4 regions of the Streptomyces sp. NBC_01288 genome follow, and region 1 is predicted to be linked to each of the others. Evidence: riboswitches for the same ligand, from Rfam matches in the RefSeq annotation. Region 1 holds a riboswitch; each other region holds the start of a gene.
The links. Region 1 has a riboswitch for cyclic di-AMP ahead of OG194_RS01700 (C40 family peptidase). Riboswitches for the same ligand answer to the same signal wherever they lie in the genome.

Region 1 (3,825 bases):
GATCATCAGGCCGTTGCCGGTGTAGAGGCCGACGTGATCGATGCTGTCGTAGAAGAAGATCAGGTCGCCGGGGCGGATGTCCGTGAGCGGGACGAGGGCGCCGGCACCCGACTGTTCCTGGGCGGTACGAGGGAGGAGGACGCCCGCGGCCTTCCAGGCGGCCTGGGTGAGGCTGGAGCAGTCGTACGCGTCCGGTCCCGCCGCGCCCCACAGGCAGGGCCTGCCGATCTGGGCGCGGGCGAAGGCGAGCGCGGTGCTGGTCTTGCTGAGCGTGGTGGGGTCCTGCGGCGCGGCGGGTACGGCCGCGGCGGGCGCCGGGCTGATGGTCGGGGCCGGGGGAAGAATGATCTCCGGGGCCATCGTCGGAGCCGTGGGCAGGGTGAACTCGGGAGCGATGGCCGGGGCCGCGGCGAAGGAGACCTCGGCGGCGGGCGGTGCCGGCTGCCACTCCTGCTGCGGCGGGCGCCAGTCCGGTTCCGGCGTGGGGTACGAGGTCCGCTGCTCGGTCACCGGAGGCATCTGGCCGGTGGACCAGGCCTGTTGCTCGGGGACGATCGGCATCTGACCGGTGGCCCAGGTCTGTTGCTCGGCCACGATCGGCATCTGGCCCGTCGACCAAGCCTGTTGCTGGGGCAGGACGGGCATCTGCCCCGTGGACCAGGCCTGTTGCTCGGGCGCGATGGGCATCTGGCCCGTCGACCACATCTGCTGTTCGGGGACCATGGGCATCGACCCGGTCGACCAAGTCGCCTCCGGGGTGGGCCAGTTGGTCTCCGCGGGCGGCCAGGTAGCACCAGCCGGGGCGGATTCGGTGCGCGGAGCCGCGATGTAAGGGAGCAGCTCCAGGTCCGCCGTGAGCGGGTCGAAGGCCGGTGCCGGGGCGGCCGCGACGGCGAACTGCTGTGCCTCCACGGAGGGCATGGGCGCCACCTCGATGGAGGGCACGGGCGGCAGGTCGAGGACCGTCGGCTGCGGCATCTGAGCCATCTGCTGCATGTACGGCATCTGAGGCGACCGGGGTGCCTGCGGCGCGGCGATCTGAGGCGACTGGGGTGCCTGCGGCGCGGCAGGCGGCAGCGCGGCGATCGGTCCGGCCGTCAACTCTGCGATGGGCGCGGCGAGTTGAGGGGTGACGGGCTCCGGTGCGCCGGTCCCCGCGGTCAGTTCGGCCACGGCGCGGCTGGGCTGCGCCTCAAGCGCGCGGCCGCCGCCTTCGGGCTCGGGGCGTCGTTCGGACCGCTCGGGCCTGGGTGCCGCCGAGCGGGCGGGAGTCCTGCCGGGCGGCAGTTTCGCCGGTACGGTCGGGCCCATCTGGGCGCGAGCGCGGTCGAACAACTGCCGAGTGACGGCGTCTTGGGCGGGGTCGGAAGTACGCGACGCGCTGGGGCGGGGTTCGACACGCTTGCGCGGACCGCCGGACATCTTGCGTGTGGCGTTGTAGTTTCCGGTGGCCGTCTCGGCCCTGTCGTAAAGGGAGTTGATCCGCCGCTGGACTTCGTCACGGCTGGGTCGGTCGTCCACGGTGGGGCCACTGCCTCCGGTGCGCGTACTTCGTTCTGCCGGCATGGCAGACGTGCTCCTTCCGTATCGCGCCTACCGGGTTAGCTGTCGGGTTCGGGCGGCCGATCACGGAAGGATTGCCCTACGACCCTTGCCCAAGCGGGCGGTCGGGTCGATTCACCCCAAGTTCGGTTGGGTCCCCGGCTCCGGCTGTCGCGAGCGACACACCGGACTCGGCGCAAACCGTGCGGCCCGGCGCTGATCGCCGGAGTAGGTCGTACGGTCTGAGCGTCAACTTAGCCAACGTGTGTGCCTCGTGTGAAGGTTGAAGCGCGATATGTCCGATACGTTTTTGTGACCTTTACCTCGCTCAGATACTTCGGCTGGATGCGTCGAGGGTTCGATCGAGGGCTCATGGGTCCGCCGAGTCGGGTGATCCATATGAGGTCGCTATGAATTTTTGGGACGGTTGAACACACTGGCGTCCCGCTCCGTATTGGAACGGGGGATTTCCATGCCGGGACGATCCGGGCCGACCGATACGTGTAGGAGCAACTTCCTTGGCACGCAACACGCGCAGACGCCCAACGGGCGCACGACGCGCGACGATGGCAGCAGTCGCCCTGATGCTGGGCGGCGGAGGACTGGTGGCGGCGAACGTCTACGCGTCGGCGTCCGAAGGCGGTTGGGGCGGTGACTCGTCCCAGCAAGGGTCTCCCGACGCGGCATCGAGTGGCGCGACGATCGACTGCCCGGACATCGGCACCCAGTTGACGTCGGTCCCCGACGAGGCGAAGACCGAGGTCGACGCCCAACTCGCGCTTCTGGACCAGCAGATAACCGAGGCCTACCAGAAACTGAAGGACTCGACGGAGTCCATACGCCAGGACGCCTCCTTCGCCGACAACGCGATCATGAATCCGTTGAAGGAGAAGCGGGCCGCGACGATCGGGCGGATCGACGACGCCATCGACCGGGTCGGGGACCGCCCCGAGGGTCTCGACGCGCTCGCCGGCTGCACGCTGATCGCCCCCACGAACGGCGACGAGAACGGCAGCGGGGGTGACCAGAGCGGTAGCGCCGACCCGACCGGCCAGGACCAGCAGCAGGGTGACGGCCAGGGCGAGCAGGGGAACCAGCAGTCCACGAACGGGCCCGTCGCCTCGGACTACGCGGACATCACCTCCGTGCAGCCCAACGTGAACACCCCGCAGGACCAGGGCGACGCCTCCCGCGGCACGTTCGTCACCGCATGTGGCGTGAACGAGAACGGCCTGTTCAACTCGGACAACGTGATCGTCGCGCCCGGAGTCACCAACGGAGCCCACCACTTCCACGACTACATCGGCAACCAGTCGAACAACGCCTTCGCGAGCGACGACGACCTGGCGAAGGCCGACACGAGTTGTGAGAACCCGGGCGACAAGTCCACGTACTACTGGCCCGTGTTGCGGCTCCAGAACGGCAAGCAGGAGCGGGACGCGGACAAGCCCGGCGGCGGCACCGAGGGCAACTCCGGTCAGATCGTCACCGCGAAGGCGGCCACGCTGACGTTCGTGGGGAACCCGAAGAGCAAGGTCGTCGCGATGCCGCGCCTCCTGCGCATCATCACCGGCGACGCCAAGGCCTTCGTGAACGGCCCGGCCAACGCCAACGCCTCCTGGAGCTGCACCGGTTTCGAGGACCGGCAGCTCAAGGACAAGTACCCGCTGTGTCCCGCGGGCAGTGACGTGGTGCGCACCTTCAAGTTCCAGAGCTGCTGGGACGGTCGCAACATCGACAGCGCCAACCACCGCACCCACGTGGCCTTCGAGGCCGCCGACGGCTCCTGCCCGACGGGCTTCGAGGCCATCCCGCAGCTGGTGCAGCGGATCGTCTACGACGTGGACGCGCCGAGCCTCCAGGACGGCGGCAAGACGACCCCGCTGTTCGCGGTCGACTCCTTCCCCGAGCAGCAGCACAAGCCCGTCACCGACCACGGCGACTTCATCAACGTCTTCGACGAGGGCCTGATGAAGGACATGGTCAGCTGCATCAACGACGGCAAGAAGTGCGGCGCCGGCACGAACGACGACCCCGGAGGCTCGGGCGACGGCTCCGGCTCCGGTGACGGCTCCGGTTCGGGTGGCGGCTCCGGGAACGGTGGGGGTTCCGGCGAGCCGCAGGAGTCCCCGTCGGCCACCGACACCGCTACGGCGGCGCCCACGGCCACCGCGTCCGACGAGCCCGCCGGGAACGGCGGCAACGAGGGCAATGGCGGTAACGGCGGCAATGCCGGGAACGGTGACAACGGCGGCAACGGTGACGAGCCCACCGCGGACCCCG
Region 2 (3,825 bases), 1.0 Mb from region 1:
CTCGCGGAGGTCGTCGCCGAGGGCGTGACCGCGGGCGAGTTCCACTGCCCGGACCCGGCCACCACCGCCCTGCGCCTGACAGCCCTCCTCGACGGGCTCGCCGTACAGATGACCGCCTACGGGGGCACGGTGTCGCGGGCGCGGGCCCTGGAGTGGGTCGACGAGGCACTCGCGCGGGAACTCGGCCTGGAGCGGGCGGCGTTGACCGCTCCCTGAGCCGTTCCCGCAAAAGCCGCCTCTTCGAGGAGACGACTCCGCACATGTCACCCCGTTAACGCGGCAGCCTGTTGCCGTGTCGCCCCGTCAGGCCACCCGCTCGATCCGCATCTTGATGGCGTCCGGCGACAGCGCGCCCTTCGCCTCGACATGGTCCCCGGAGGACTCGCCCCGCAGCCGGCGTCCGATCCACGGCACCAGGTACTCGCGCGCCCAGTGCACGTCGTCGCGCCGGATGTCGAGCGTGCCGCGCGGCGGCAGCGGGGGCCAGGGCTGGTCCGGGTCGGCCGGGACCTCGACGCCGAGGACCTGGCCCGCGCGGAGCGCCACGCGCGTGTGTCCCTCGGGAGAGAGGTGGAGCCGGTCGCCGTCCCAGGCCCGACGGTCCTGGACCGTCTTCAGGGACCAGAGGTCGAGCACCGGGCAGCCGTAGCGGTCGGCGATGGCCCTTACATGTCCGTTGTAGGTGGCGATCTTGCCGCGCAGATGCTTGAGCACGGGCACGCCACGGGTGTCGAAGCCGGTCGTCACCATGACGGTGCCGACGGCGGCGGTGAGGTCGGCGACCGCGCGTTCGAAGCGCTCGGCGACCTCGTCGGGGTCGGTGCCCGGACGGATGATGTCGTTGCCGCCCGCGGCCAGGGAGACCAGGTCGGGCCGGATCTCCTTGGCCCGGGTGAGCTGGTCCTCCACGATCTGGTCGAGCAGTTTCCCGCGCACGGCCAGATTGGTGTACTCGAAGTCGCCCTCGGGCCGCCGGTCCGCGAGCAGTACCGCGAACCGGTCGGCCCAGCCGACCATCGCCCCGTCGGGCCCTGGATCGCCGACGCCCTCGGTGAAGCTGTCCCCCACCGCCACGTACGACCCGATCACTGCTCTGTTGTCACTCTTCGAATCGTTAGCCACGGCAACCATAATTCACCCTGAGGTGTGACCTACGCGATCGTATTTTGGGGTTGACGGGCGGTGAGATAAGCCACTCGTAAAGGGTTGTCCAAAGTCGGAATAACCCTCCGATCAGGGGCGTTGACCCCGGAACTGCTCTGCTCCTGGCTCCGGCGTCAGCCGACGGTGACGCCGTGCGAGCGGAGGTAGGCGACCGGGTCCACGTCCGAGCCGTAGTACGGCGTGGTCCGGATCTCGAAGTGCAGGTGCGGGCCGGTCACGTTGCCGGTCGCGCCGGAGAGACCTATCTGCTGGCCCTCGGTCACGGTCTGGCCGGCCGAGACCGACAGCTGCGACATGTGGGCGTACTGCGAGTACTCGCCGTCCGCGTGCCGGATGACGACCTCGTTGCCGTAGGCGCCGTCGTAGGCCGCCGAGACGACCGTGCCCGCGGCGACCGCCTTGACGGTGGTGCCGGTCGGGACGACGAAGTCGACGCCGGTGTGATAGCCGCTGGACCACATGCTGCCCGCGACGTGATAGCCGGTGCCGATGGTGCCGCCGGTCACGGGGAGGGTGTAGCCGGTGGAGGTGCTGGTGCTCGTGCTGTCGTCGCTCTGCGCGGCCGAGCTGCTCTTCTCCGAGGAAGAGGAGGACGACGAGGACGAGGACGAAGAAGACGTGGTACCGGACGACTTGGACGACGTACCGGTGTCCGTGCCGCTCGTCGCGGCCTTCTTGCCGAGGGTCAGCTTCAGGCCCGGGTGGATCAGCGACGGGTCGCCGCCGATGGCCTCGCGGTTGTCCTGGTAGAGCTTCTTCCAGCCGCCGGTGACGTCCTGCTCCTCGGCGATCTTCGCGAGCCAGTCGCCCGACCGCACCGAATACGTCTTGACGCCCGAGGACTTCGAGACGGTCTTCGCGGCCGCCTTCTCCGTAACCGTCTTCTCGGTCGCCGGAACGGACTGAACCGCCTTTTCCGGAGCGGAAGTCGTGGTCGCGGCATGGGCGCCGGTGGCTCCCATGAGCGGAAGGGCGAGTGCGGCGCCGCCGGTTCCGGCTACGGCCATCGAGCGGGTGAGTCGCTGGGACTTCGGGCGGCGGTGCTTACCCTTCGCGGGCATGACGAATTCCTCTCCGGCGCCTGCGAGGTGAGCTGTCGGGTGCGGGCTGGAGATGCCCGGCCGCGCACTGGTCGCGGCTAAACCCCAAGCCCGTTCCGGAGACCGGAACAGGCGTCTTACCTGTGGGTCCCCCGCTCCTGCCGCATACGGGTGGGTGTGTGCGGAGTCCGGTCGGCGGCAGGATTGGGCGTCCGTCCGGATTGGTGGCGAACGTAAGCGAGGAAGACGCAAAGGGACAAGCAGGAGGTTCCACGGATTTGCGTTTCTTGTGTTTCCCTGCGGGAATTCACCGTCACCCTCCGTGAATTCCCACCGGACTCAACCCCTCAATCCCCCTGTAAAAGCACGTCAATTACGTGAACATGACGAACGACGCACGGTCACGAATATGACGCTGCTCACGTACACAACTCTCAGGTTCCTTTATTCCAGAGCGAGTTGGAACGAAGGCTGCAATTGGGACAGAGGGATCAGATGCGACGCAGGCGGATAACCGTCGCATCAAGGTCACCGCGCAGCCCGGTCCGCAGCCCGTGGTGCAACAGGACGGCCCCTCGGTGGACTTCGCCCGTTTCGAGGCATTCGTACGACGCTGTCGGGTCGAGCCCGCGCAGCCGGAGCGCCGGCAGGGGCTCGCCGTAGTGCTGCGCCTGGAGCAGGGCGAGGACGACGGTCTCGTCGCCGTCGACGTACTGCACGGCGCTGAGTCCGCCGCTCGGCGGGCGCAGCCGGTGGAGGTCGCCGTGCTGCACGAGCGGCCGGATCTCCTTGTAGAGGTCGACCCACTGGCGGGCCTCGGCGAGTTCCTCCTCGGTCCACTCCGAGAGGTCGCCGCCCACCCCGAGCACCCCTGCCATGGCGCTCACGAACCGGAAACGCAGGCTGCTGACCCGGCCGTTGAGCTGGATGTTCGGGCTGTCGGTGACCCAGGCGGCCATCACGCGCGCGGGGTGGATCTGGCTGAAGCCGTGCTGGATGGCGAGCCGGTCGAGCGGGTCGGTGTTGTCCGAGGTCCACACCTGGTCCGTACGGCTCATGACGCCGAGGTCGATCCGGCCGCCGCCGCCCGAGCAGGACTCGAAGGCCACGCCCGGGTGGGCCGCCCGCAACCGGTCGAACAGGGAGTACAGGGCGCGCACATGGTCGACCCAGAGGCGCTGCGGATAGGTGTCACCGGGCCATCCGGCATCAGTGAAGCAGCGGTTGAAGTCCCACTTCACGTAGTCGATCGGGGCGCTGGAGAGCAGCCCGTCGAGCCGCTCCCAGAGGTACTCCTGGACGTCCTCGCGGGCCAGGTTGAGGACGAGCTGATTGCGGAACTCCGTCCGCTTTCGCCCCTCTTGGTACTGCACCCAGTCGGGGTGCGCGCGGTACAGGTCGCTGTCCGGGTTGACCATCTCGGGCTCGACCCAGATGCCGAACTGCATGCCGTGCGCGTGGACGCGGTCGGCGAGCGGCTTGAGGCCGGCGGGGAAGCGGTCCGGGTTGGGGGTCCAGTCGCCGAGCCCGGCACGGTCGCTGGTGCGGGCGCCGAACCAACCGTCGTCGACCACGAACAGCTCGACCCCGAGCGCCGCCGCGCGCTGCGCGAGCGTCTCCT
Region 3 (3,825 bases), 5.8 Mb from region 1:
GACGTCGAGCGCGAGCCCGATCTGCTCGCCGGGGATGTAACCGGCCTGCTTGATGGCCTCGATGATGAGGTCGAGCGCGGCGCGGTTGGACTCCAGGTTCGGGGCGAAGCCGCCCTCGTCGCCGAGGCCGGTGGACAGGCCCTTGGTCTTCAGCACCTTCTTGAGGGTGTGGTAGACCTCGGCGCCCCAGCGCAGCGCCTCGGAGAAGGACTCCGCGCCGATCGGGGCGATCATGAACTCCTGGATGTCCACGTTCGAGTCGGCGTGCGAGCCGCCGTTCAGGATGTTCATCATCGGAACGGGCAGCAGGTGCGCGTTCGGGCCGCCGAGGTAGCGGAAGAGGGGGAGGTCGCTGGCCTCGGACGCGGCGTGCGCGACGGCGAGGGAGACGCCGAGGATGGCGTTGGCGCCGAGCGAGCCCTTGTTGTCGGTGGCGTCCAGGTCGAACATCGCCTGGTCGATCAGTCGCTGCTCGGTGGCGTCGTAGCCGACGAGCTCCGGGCCGATCTGCTCGATGACGGCGAGAACGGCCTTCTCGACACCCTTGCCGCCGTAGCGGTTGGGGTCACCGTCACGCAGCTCGATGGCCTCGAAGGCACCCGTGGAGGCGCCGGACGGAACGGCGGCACGACCCGTGCTGCCGTCGTCGAGGCCGACCTCGACCTCGACCGTGGGGTTGCCTCGGGAGTCCAGGATTTCCCGGGCTACGACGACGTCGATGGACGGCACGAGCATCTCCTTCTTGGGGTCTGACGCGGCTACGGCAACACCGCAGCGGCTCTGCGAGACGAGCCTAACCGGCTCGGGGCGATTGGCCATCCGGTCGGCCGCCTGATGGACAGAACCGAGAGTAAATTGTTTCCGAACGGAACAAAGCGCTTCGCTGAAGAGCGCGCAAAAAAGCCCCGCTCCGGTGCGTACGGGGGAACACGCACCGGAGCGGGGAGCCCGTGGGGGACGGGGGTGACCCTCACGAGGTCTCCATGATGGGGACCACGGATGTGAGGGCGCTGTGGTTCAGCTACGAGACCGATATGTCGTTTCGGGCTGTCACTTCAGGTGGAGCTGCTGGCCCGGGAAGATGAAGTCGGCGTCGTCGATGATGTCCTTGTTCAGCTTGAACAGCTGCTGCCAGCCGCCCTTCACCTTGTGCTTCTCGGCGATGGAGCTGAGGGTGTCGCCCTTGACGACCTTGTACTCGCCGTCACCCTTCTTGACCTTCTTGCCGGTCGGGGTGGTGACGGTCTTCTTGGCGGCCGGGCGCTCGGCGGAGCGGGAGGCGGTGGTGTCGCTCGTGGAGCGCTCGGTGGTGCTCTTGGAGGAGCTGGAGCTGTTCGAGCTGCTCGACGAGCTGGAGCTGCCGCCGGAGTACGAGGCGCCGGAGAGGCCGGTGCCGCAGGTGGGCCAGGCACCCTTGCCCTGGGCGGCGAGAACCTTCTCGGCGACGGCTATCTGCTGGGACTTGGAGGCCTGGTTCGCGGTGGAGGCGTAGGCGGTGCCGCCGTACGCGGCCCACGTCGAGGCGGAGAACTGCAGGCCGCCGTAGTAGCCGTTACCGGTGTTGATGGACCAGTTGCCGCCGGACTCGCAGCTGGCGACCGTGTCCCACTCGGACGCGGTGGCGGCGGAGGCGCTGCCGGTGGCCATCAGCGGGGCGGCGATCGCGACACCGGTGACGCCGGCGAGCGTGGCGACGCGGGTGGCCTTAGACGGACGGCGGTGCTTGCCCTTGCTGGAAAACAGCATGGAAAATCCCAATCCCCTCACCGACGCCTGCGAGGTGAGCTGTCGGGTTCGGGCCGTGTGAGTTGCCCGGCCGTGCTCGTACGTCTCGTACGCGGCACGACTTAACCCCAAGCCGGTTCCGGTCGTCTCTCAACTCCCGGGCCCGGCGCTTACCTTGGGTCCCCCGCTCCTGCCTACGGCGCTTGACGCGACGAATGTTCCCGGAGGCCGCTGGCAGGACTCGGCGTGTGCGGCAGCCGGGGCTCGTGGTGACGAGCGGCCTTGACCGTAGACACGGAATCGGCGGAATTTCAAAGACGATCAGGGCTTCTGAGACTCATCCCACACTTTGATCAAACCGGACATTCAGCTCGAAGCATGACGTGAACTCCCGCTGCTCTCTTGCTACTTTTCGTCCACTTCCGTACCGACGTCCAAGGTCTGACCGGCGGCGATCTGGGTCGGATCGGCGCCTATCACCTTTTTGTTCTCGGCGTAGAGCGCACGCCATCCGCCGTCGTAACCAAGGGAGTCGGCGATGGACGCGAGGGAGTCGCCGGCGCGGACGGTGTAGGTCTGCGGCGACACGCTCTCCTCGGCGCTGGCACCGCGATGCTTACCGGCACTCTGCTGGTCACCCTGCTGGTCGTCGGAATCGCTGAGCGCGCCGGTGTCGACGAGGCTCCATTTGCCCACCGCCTGGCCCGAGTTGTCCGATTCGTCGATTTTCGGGGAGGCGGCGACCGAGTCGTTGCCGGTCGAAGGAGTGGTTGACTTGTCGGACTTGGCGGAGTTGTCCGTCGCGGTGGGCGAGGGGCTGTCGCTCGACGAGTCGCCGCCGGACGCGTCGGACGAAGTCGAGTCCGTGGTGCCGGAGTCGGACAACCCGGAGGAAGCGGACGAGTCCGACGAACCGGAGTCGGCGTCGGAACCGGAGTCGGAGGAGCCGGTCGGAGTGGCCGACGGGGAGTCACTCGCGAGGCCGGTGTCGACGTCCGTCGAACCCGAGGTGGTGGTGAGACCGGAGAGCAGCGCGCAGGTGGTCCACGCGGAGGTGCCCTTGTCGGCGAGGATCTTCTCGGCGACGGCTATCTGCTGGGAGCGGCTGGCCAGGTCGGCGCTCGGGGCGTAGGCGAGGCCGCCGTACTTCTCCCATTCGTCCTGGGTCATCTGCAGGCCGCCGTAGTAGCCGTTGCCGTCGTTCTCGCTCCAGGAGCCGCCGCTCTCGCAGTTGGCCACCTTGTCCCAGGTGGTGCCGTCGGCGGCGTTCGCGGAGGCCGCGGCGAGAAGGGGGATGGCGATGGCGGAGCCGGTCACCCCGGCCGCGACGAGGAGAGCCGGAGCCTGACGGGGGCGACGGTGACGACCGTTCCCGGAGAGCATGCGGAGGCCTTTCGCGTGACAGCGGGGGGACCGCGCGGCGGGTGGTGCGGGGGTGCTGCGTGGGGTGGTGCGGGGCGCCGCGCTGGTACGTGAACGTACCCACAGTCGATCACTTGTCACAAGTTAATGCCACGGAGATCACGTGAAGATCACAGAGTTGAAGAACTGTCACTTTCGGGTTTAGGGGGCTGGATTGCCGGTTCAGCGGCGCTCCGGACCACCTGTTCAACGGCGTTCCGGGGTGAACTCCACGGGGAGTGTGCGCAGTCCGCGCATGATGAGGCCGCCGCGCCAGCGCAAGTCGGCCGGATCTCCGGCGAGTTGCAGGTCGGGGAGGCGGGTGAGGAGCGTGGCCAGCGCGGTCTGGCCCTCCAGCCGGGCTAGCGGGGCGCCGAGGCAGTAGTGGATGCCGTGGCCGTAGCCGAGGTGTTGATTGTCACGGCGCCCGAGATCGAGGACGTCGGGATCGGCGAACCGTTCCGGGTCCCGGTCCGCGGCGGCCAGTACGACCAGCACGGGGTCGCCGGCCGCGATGTCCTGCCCGCCGAGGGTGAGCGGACGGGTGGCGAAGCGCCAGGTGGCGAGCTCCACGGGGCCGTCGTAGCGCAGGAGTTCCTCCACGCCGGTTTCGAGGAGGCCGCTCTCCCCCGCGGCCAGGGACTTCTCCAGGCGGGCGCGCTGCTCGGGGTGGGTGAGGAGGGCGTACATGCCGTTGCC
Region 4 (3,825 bases), 5.1 Mb from region 1:
GGGAGGTGGCGCGGCCCGCGCTGGACTACGCGGCGCGCCGGACGGCGCCACCGGTACCGGTGGTGGTGCCGCCGTGGCCGCCGGTGTACGGGTCGTACGGGTCTCCCCTGTACAACCCGTACCGGTCATAGTTCCGAGGACATTTACGCCGACGCCTGCGTGAGGCGGGTGATCTCCGCCTCCGTCAGCTCCAGTTCGGCCACGCCCAGCAGTGCGGGGAGCTGCTCCACCGACCGGGCCGACGCGATCGGGGCCGCGACCGTGGGCTGGGCCGCGAGCCAGGCGAGGGCCACCGTGGCGACCGGGGCGTCGTGGGCCTGGGCGACCTCGTCGAGGGCGGTGAGGACGTTCAGGCCGCGCTCCGATTCGAGGTACTGGGCCGCGCGCCCGGCCCGCGGGCTGTCGACCGTCGTACCGGGGCGGTACTTGCCGGTGAGGAAGCCGGCGGCCAGCGCGAAGTACGGGACCGCGGCCAGGCCCTCCCGCGCGGCGAGCTCGCTCAGCTCACCCTCGTAGGTGTCGCGCGAGACCAGGTTGTAGTGCGGCTGGAGGGCGACATAGCGGGCGAGGCCCTCGCGGTCGGAGAGGTCGAGGGAGGCCCGGAGCCGCGCCGGGGTGATGTTGGACGCGGCGATGTGCCGCACCTTTCCCGCCTTCACCAGCTCGTCGAGCGCGCCGATGATCTCCTCGACCGGCACCTCGACCTGGTCGAAGTGGGTGTAGTAGAGGTCGATGTGGTCGGTGTCGAGGCGGCGCAGGGAGGCGTCCGCGGCGGCCTTGATGTTGGCGGCGCTCAGGCCCGGGAAGTCGGGGTGCTGGCTGACCTTGGTGGCGATGACGACGTCGGAGCGGTTGCCGCGGGCCTTGACCCACTTGCCGATGATGGTCTCGGACTCGCCGCCCTGGTTGCCCGGCGCGAACGCCGAGTACGAGTCGGCGGTGTCGACGAAGTTGCCGCCCGCGGCCGCGTAGGCGTCGAGCACGGCGAAGGAGGTCGCCTCGTCGGCGGTCCAGCCGAAGACGTTGCCGCCGAGGGAGAGCGGGAAGACCTCAAGGTCGGACCGGCCCAGCTTGCGAAGAGAAGTCATGACCCACTTCAACAGCCGGACCGGAACCGGATATTCCAGCCCTTTAGAGCCCTTAGAGCCCTTAGGGGTTGAGGCCCTTGCTGCGCAGCCAGGGCGCCGGGTCGCTCGCGGTGGCGGCGCCGTTGATGTGCACCTCCAGGTGGAGGTGCGGCCCGGTCACGTTGCCGGTCGCGCCCACGCGGCCGATGACCTCACCGGTGGAGACCTTCTGCCCGACGCTCACGTTGATCGAGGACTGGTGGCAGAACCACAGCTCGGTGCCGTCGTCGAGGGTGAGGATCGTGCGGTACCCGTACGACCCGGCCCAGCCCGCCTCGGTGACCGTGCCGCTGTGGATGGCCTTGATCAGCGTGCCGGTGGGAGCGGCGAAGTCGAGACCCGTGTGGTACCCGGAGGACCACATCGAGCCGGCCTGTCCGAAGGTGCCGGTGATCGTGTACGAGCCGACCGGCAGCGTGTACTGCTTGGCCAGCGCGGCGAGCTTCGCGGCCTCGGCCTTCTTCTTGGCGGCGGCCTCCGCGGCCTTCTTCGCGTCGGCGGCCTTCTTCGCGGCGTCCTTCTCGGCCTTGGCGGCGGCGTCGTCGACCTGCTTGGCGACGGCGGCCTCGACGGCGGCCTTCGACTTGCCGTCGACCTGCACCTGCTGCGACTCGGCCTGCGCCATGATCCGGTTGCGCAGCAGCTCGCCCGCGTCCGAGGCACCCTTGGCGGTCTCGGTGGTGGTCACGCCGACGCTGCTGAGCGCGGTCGCGGAACCCTTGGGGGTACTGCTGGACGAGTCGTCCAACAGATGACCCACGGAGGGCAGGTCGGGTATGGAGATCGATACCGGCGGCTTGCCGGTGTTGGCGCTGGCCATGCCGCCCGCGCTGACGGCGGCTATGACACCGACGCCCAGGACGGTGGAGCTGCGGGCGAATCCTCCGCCACCACGCTGCTTGGCGACACGGTGCTTGCCGCGGTTGGGAGCAACGGTCTCCGCGCTGGGATTCCACTCCTCCCAGGGGCCCTCGTCGGGGCGGTAACCGCCGTAGACGACAGGGGCTTCTGGGGCAGCCTGGTTGGACGCCACGTGGGCGTGCTCCTTTCCTTCCTTCTCGCCTACCGGGTTAGCTGACGGGTTCGGAGCAGGAAGGTCTCCTACGCGCGTAAACCGGCCGCGTTTCCACGGCAGTTGACGAGCGATTCACCCCAAGGTGGTGGTTCCCCGGTTCCCTTTCAGGATTCGGCGCGTGCGCACGGAGCCATCTCTAGTGACGGCTGGGACGACCGCGCTGCGTTATCGAACGTTAATAGACACGGGCGCCCGTTTCCAAGCTGTTCGGCTTGATCATTAACCTTTCCTTGCTGGACGAAGGGCCCACCACCGGCGAAAAACGGGCGAGTTGGCCAAGTCTCAGAATTCCCACAGGTATTGACGGCATGTCAGTTGTTATGCGGAGGGCTCCCACCCGGTCACCCGCCGTGACAACGGTCATGGATGCCGTACGGCGATCATCGCCATGTCGTCCGTCATCCAGCCCCCGGAGTACCGGCGCACCTCCTTGGCGAGGATGCCGAGCAACGCCTCGGGGGTGCGGAAGGTCCGGCCGGCCAGCCGCGCCCCGGGGTCGTAGAAGACACCGCGGGAGTCGCGCGCCTCGGACAGCCCGTCGGTGTGCACGAGGAGGGTGGCCCCGCCCGGGAACGCGAACTCTTCAGCACGGTCGGGCCAGACCCCCAACTCCCCCATTCCCAGGGGCAGTGCGGGCTCCTGGACCTGCAACGTACGGACGGTGCCGTCCTCGTGCAGGAGCAGCGGCGGCGGATGGCCGCGGTCGACGATCCGTACGACGCCGTCGCCGTGCGGGAGTTCGGCGAGGACGGCCGTGGTGAACCCCTCGAACGCGTCGAGCCCGTCGCGCCGGGTGCCCTCGCGCGCCAGCGCCCGCTCCAGCCGCTGCGCGACCGCCTCCAGGGTCGCCTCCTGCTCGGCGGCCTCCCGGAACGCCCCGATGACCACGGCGACGGCGGCGACCGCGCCCATGCCCTTGCCGCGCACGTCGCCGACGACCAGCCGTACGCCGTGCGGGGTGTCCTGCACCGCGTACAGGTCGCCGCCGATGAACGCGCCCTCCTGCGCCGCCTCGTACCGTGCCGCGATCGCGAACCCGCCGATGCGATCGGCCGGTTCGGGCAGGACGGCGCGCTGGGCGGCCTCGGCGATCTCGCGCGCGGAGGCGAGCTGTTCGCTGCTGCGGCGGACCAGGAGGTTGATCAGGACGGCGAGGACGGCGACCGTCGCCACGGTGACCACCTCGGTGACCGCGTCGGTGTCGAGGACGATGCCGAGCCTGATGTGGATCACCAGCACGACGGCTACGGCCGCCAGACCGGTGAGGACGGTGCCGCGCCGGGAGTAGAGCGGGGCGGCGACCAGCGGGGCGGCGGTGAAGAGCGGGGCCGCCGTGAATTCGGACGGGGTGAAGTAGTCGTAGAGCGCGGCGGCGATCAGCAGCAGGACGGGGAGGCGGCGGACGACGGCGCGGGCGTACGAGATCCGCCGGCCCTCGCCCTCGGGGCGGGGGGACGGACTGTCGCCGAGGCCCGGGTCGGGCGTGGGATCGCCGGGGAGGCGCCCGCCGGCTCGCACGTACGGACCCTCCTCCTCCACACGTCCAGTTTTTCCCGGTGGGGGGAGTGCGGCGAGCGGGGTGGGCCGACAGGGGGAGAAACACCAAGGGCCGGAACCCATTTC

Region 2: another riboswitch for cyclic di-AMP. It lies ahead of OG194_RS06195 (M23 family metallopeptidase); the one in region 1 lies ahead of OG194_RS01700 (C40 family peptidase).
Region 3: another riboswitch for cyclic di-AMP. It lies ahead of OG194_RS27625 (transglycosylase family protein); the one in region 1 lies ahead of OG194_RS01700 (C40 family peptidase).
Region 4: another riboswitch for cyclic di-AMP. It lies ahead of OG194_RS24675 (M23 family metallopeptidase); the one in region 1 lies ahead of OG194_RS01700 (C40 family peptidase).

The regions. Positions count from the first base shown of each region.
Region 1 covers NZ_CP108427.1:357,743-361,567, reverse strand. The annotation lists gene OG194_RS01700 (C40 family peptidase) at 1-1,566, opposite strand, end outside; cyclic di-AMP (ydaO/yuaA leader) riboswitch at 1,575-1,749, opposite strand; gene OG194_RS01695 (DUF1996 domain-containing protein) at 2,109-3,825, shown strand, end outside.
Region 2 covers NZ_CP108427.1:1,388,563-1,392,387, forward strand. The annotation lists gene OG194_RS06185 (TetR/AcrR family transcriptional regulator) at 1-216, shown strand, start outside; gene OG194_RS06190 (SGNH/GDSL hydrolase family protein) at 304-1,089, opposite strand; gene OG194_RS06195 (M23 family metallopeptidase) at 1,278-2,225, opposite strand; cyclic di-AMP (ydaO/yuaA leader) riboswitch at 2,230-2,392, opposite strand; gene OG194_RS06200 (alpha-galactosidase) at 2,696-3,825, opposite strand, start outside.
Region 3 covers NZ_CP108427.1:6,117,422-6,121,246, reverse strand. The annotation lists gene eno (phosphopyruvate hydratase) at 1-735, opposite strand, end outside; gene OG194_RS27625 (transglycosylase family protein) at 1,051-1,746, opposite strand; cyclic di-AMP (ydaO/yuaA leader) riboswitch at 1,756-1,937, opposite strand; gene OG194_RS27620 (LysM peptidoglycan-binding domain-containing protein) at 2,131-3,108, opposite strand; gene OG194_RS27615 (cytochrome P450 family protein) at 3,334-3,825, opposite strand, start outside.
Region 4 covers NZ_CP108427.1:5,494,161-5,497,985, reverse strand. The annotation lists gene OG194_RS24685 (PrsW family intramembrane metalloprotease) at 1-131, shown strand, start outside; gene OG194_RS24680 (aldo/keto reductase) at 144-1,088, opposite strand; gene OG194_RS24675 (M23 family metallopeptidase) at 1,150-2,160, opposite strand; cyclic di-AMP (ydaO/yuaA leader) riboswitch at 2,172-2,329, opposite strand; gene OG194_RS24670 (PP2C family protein-serine/threonine phosphatase) at 2,563-3,720, opposite strand.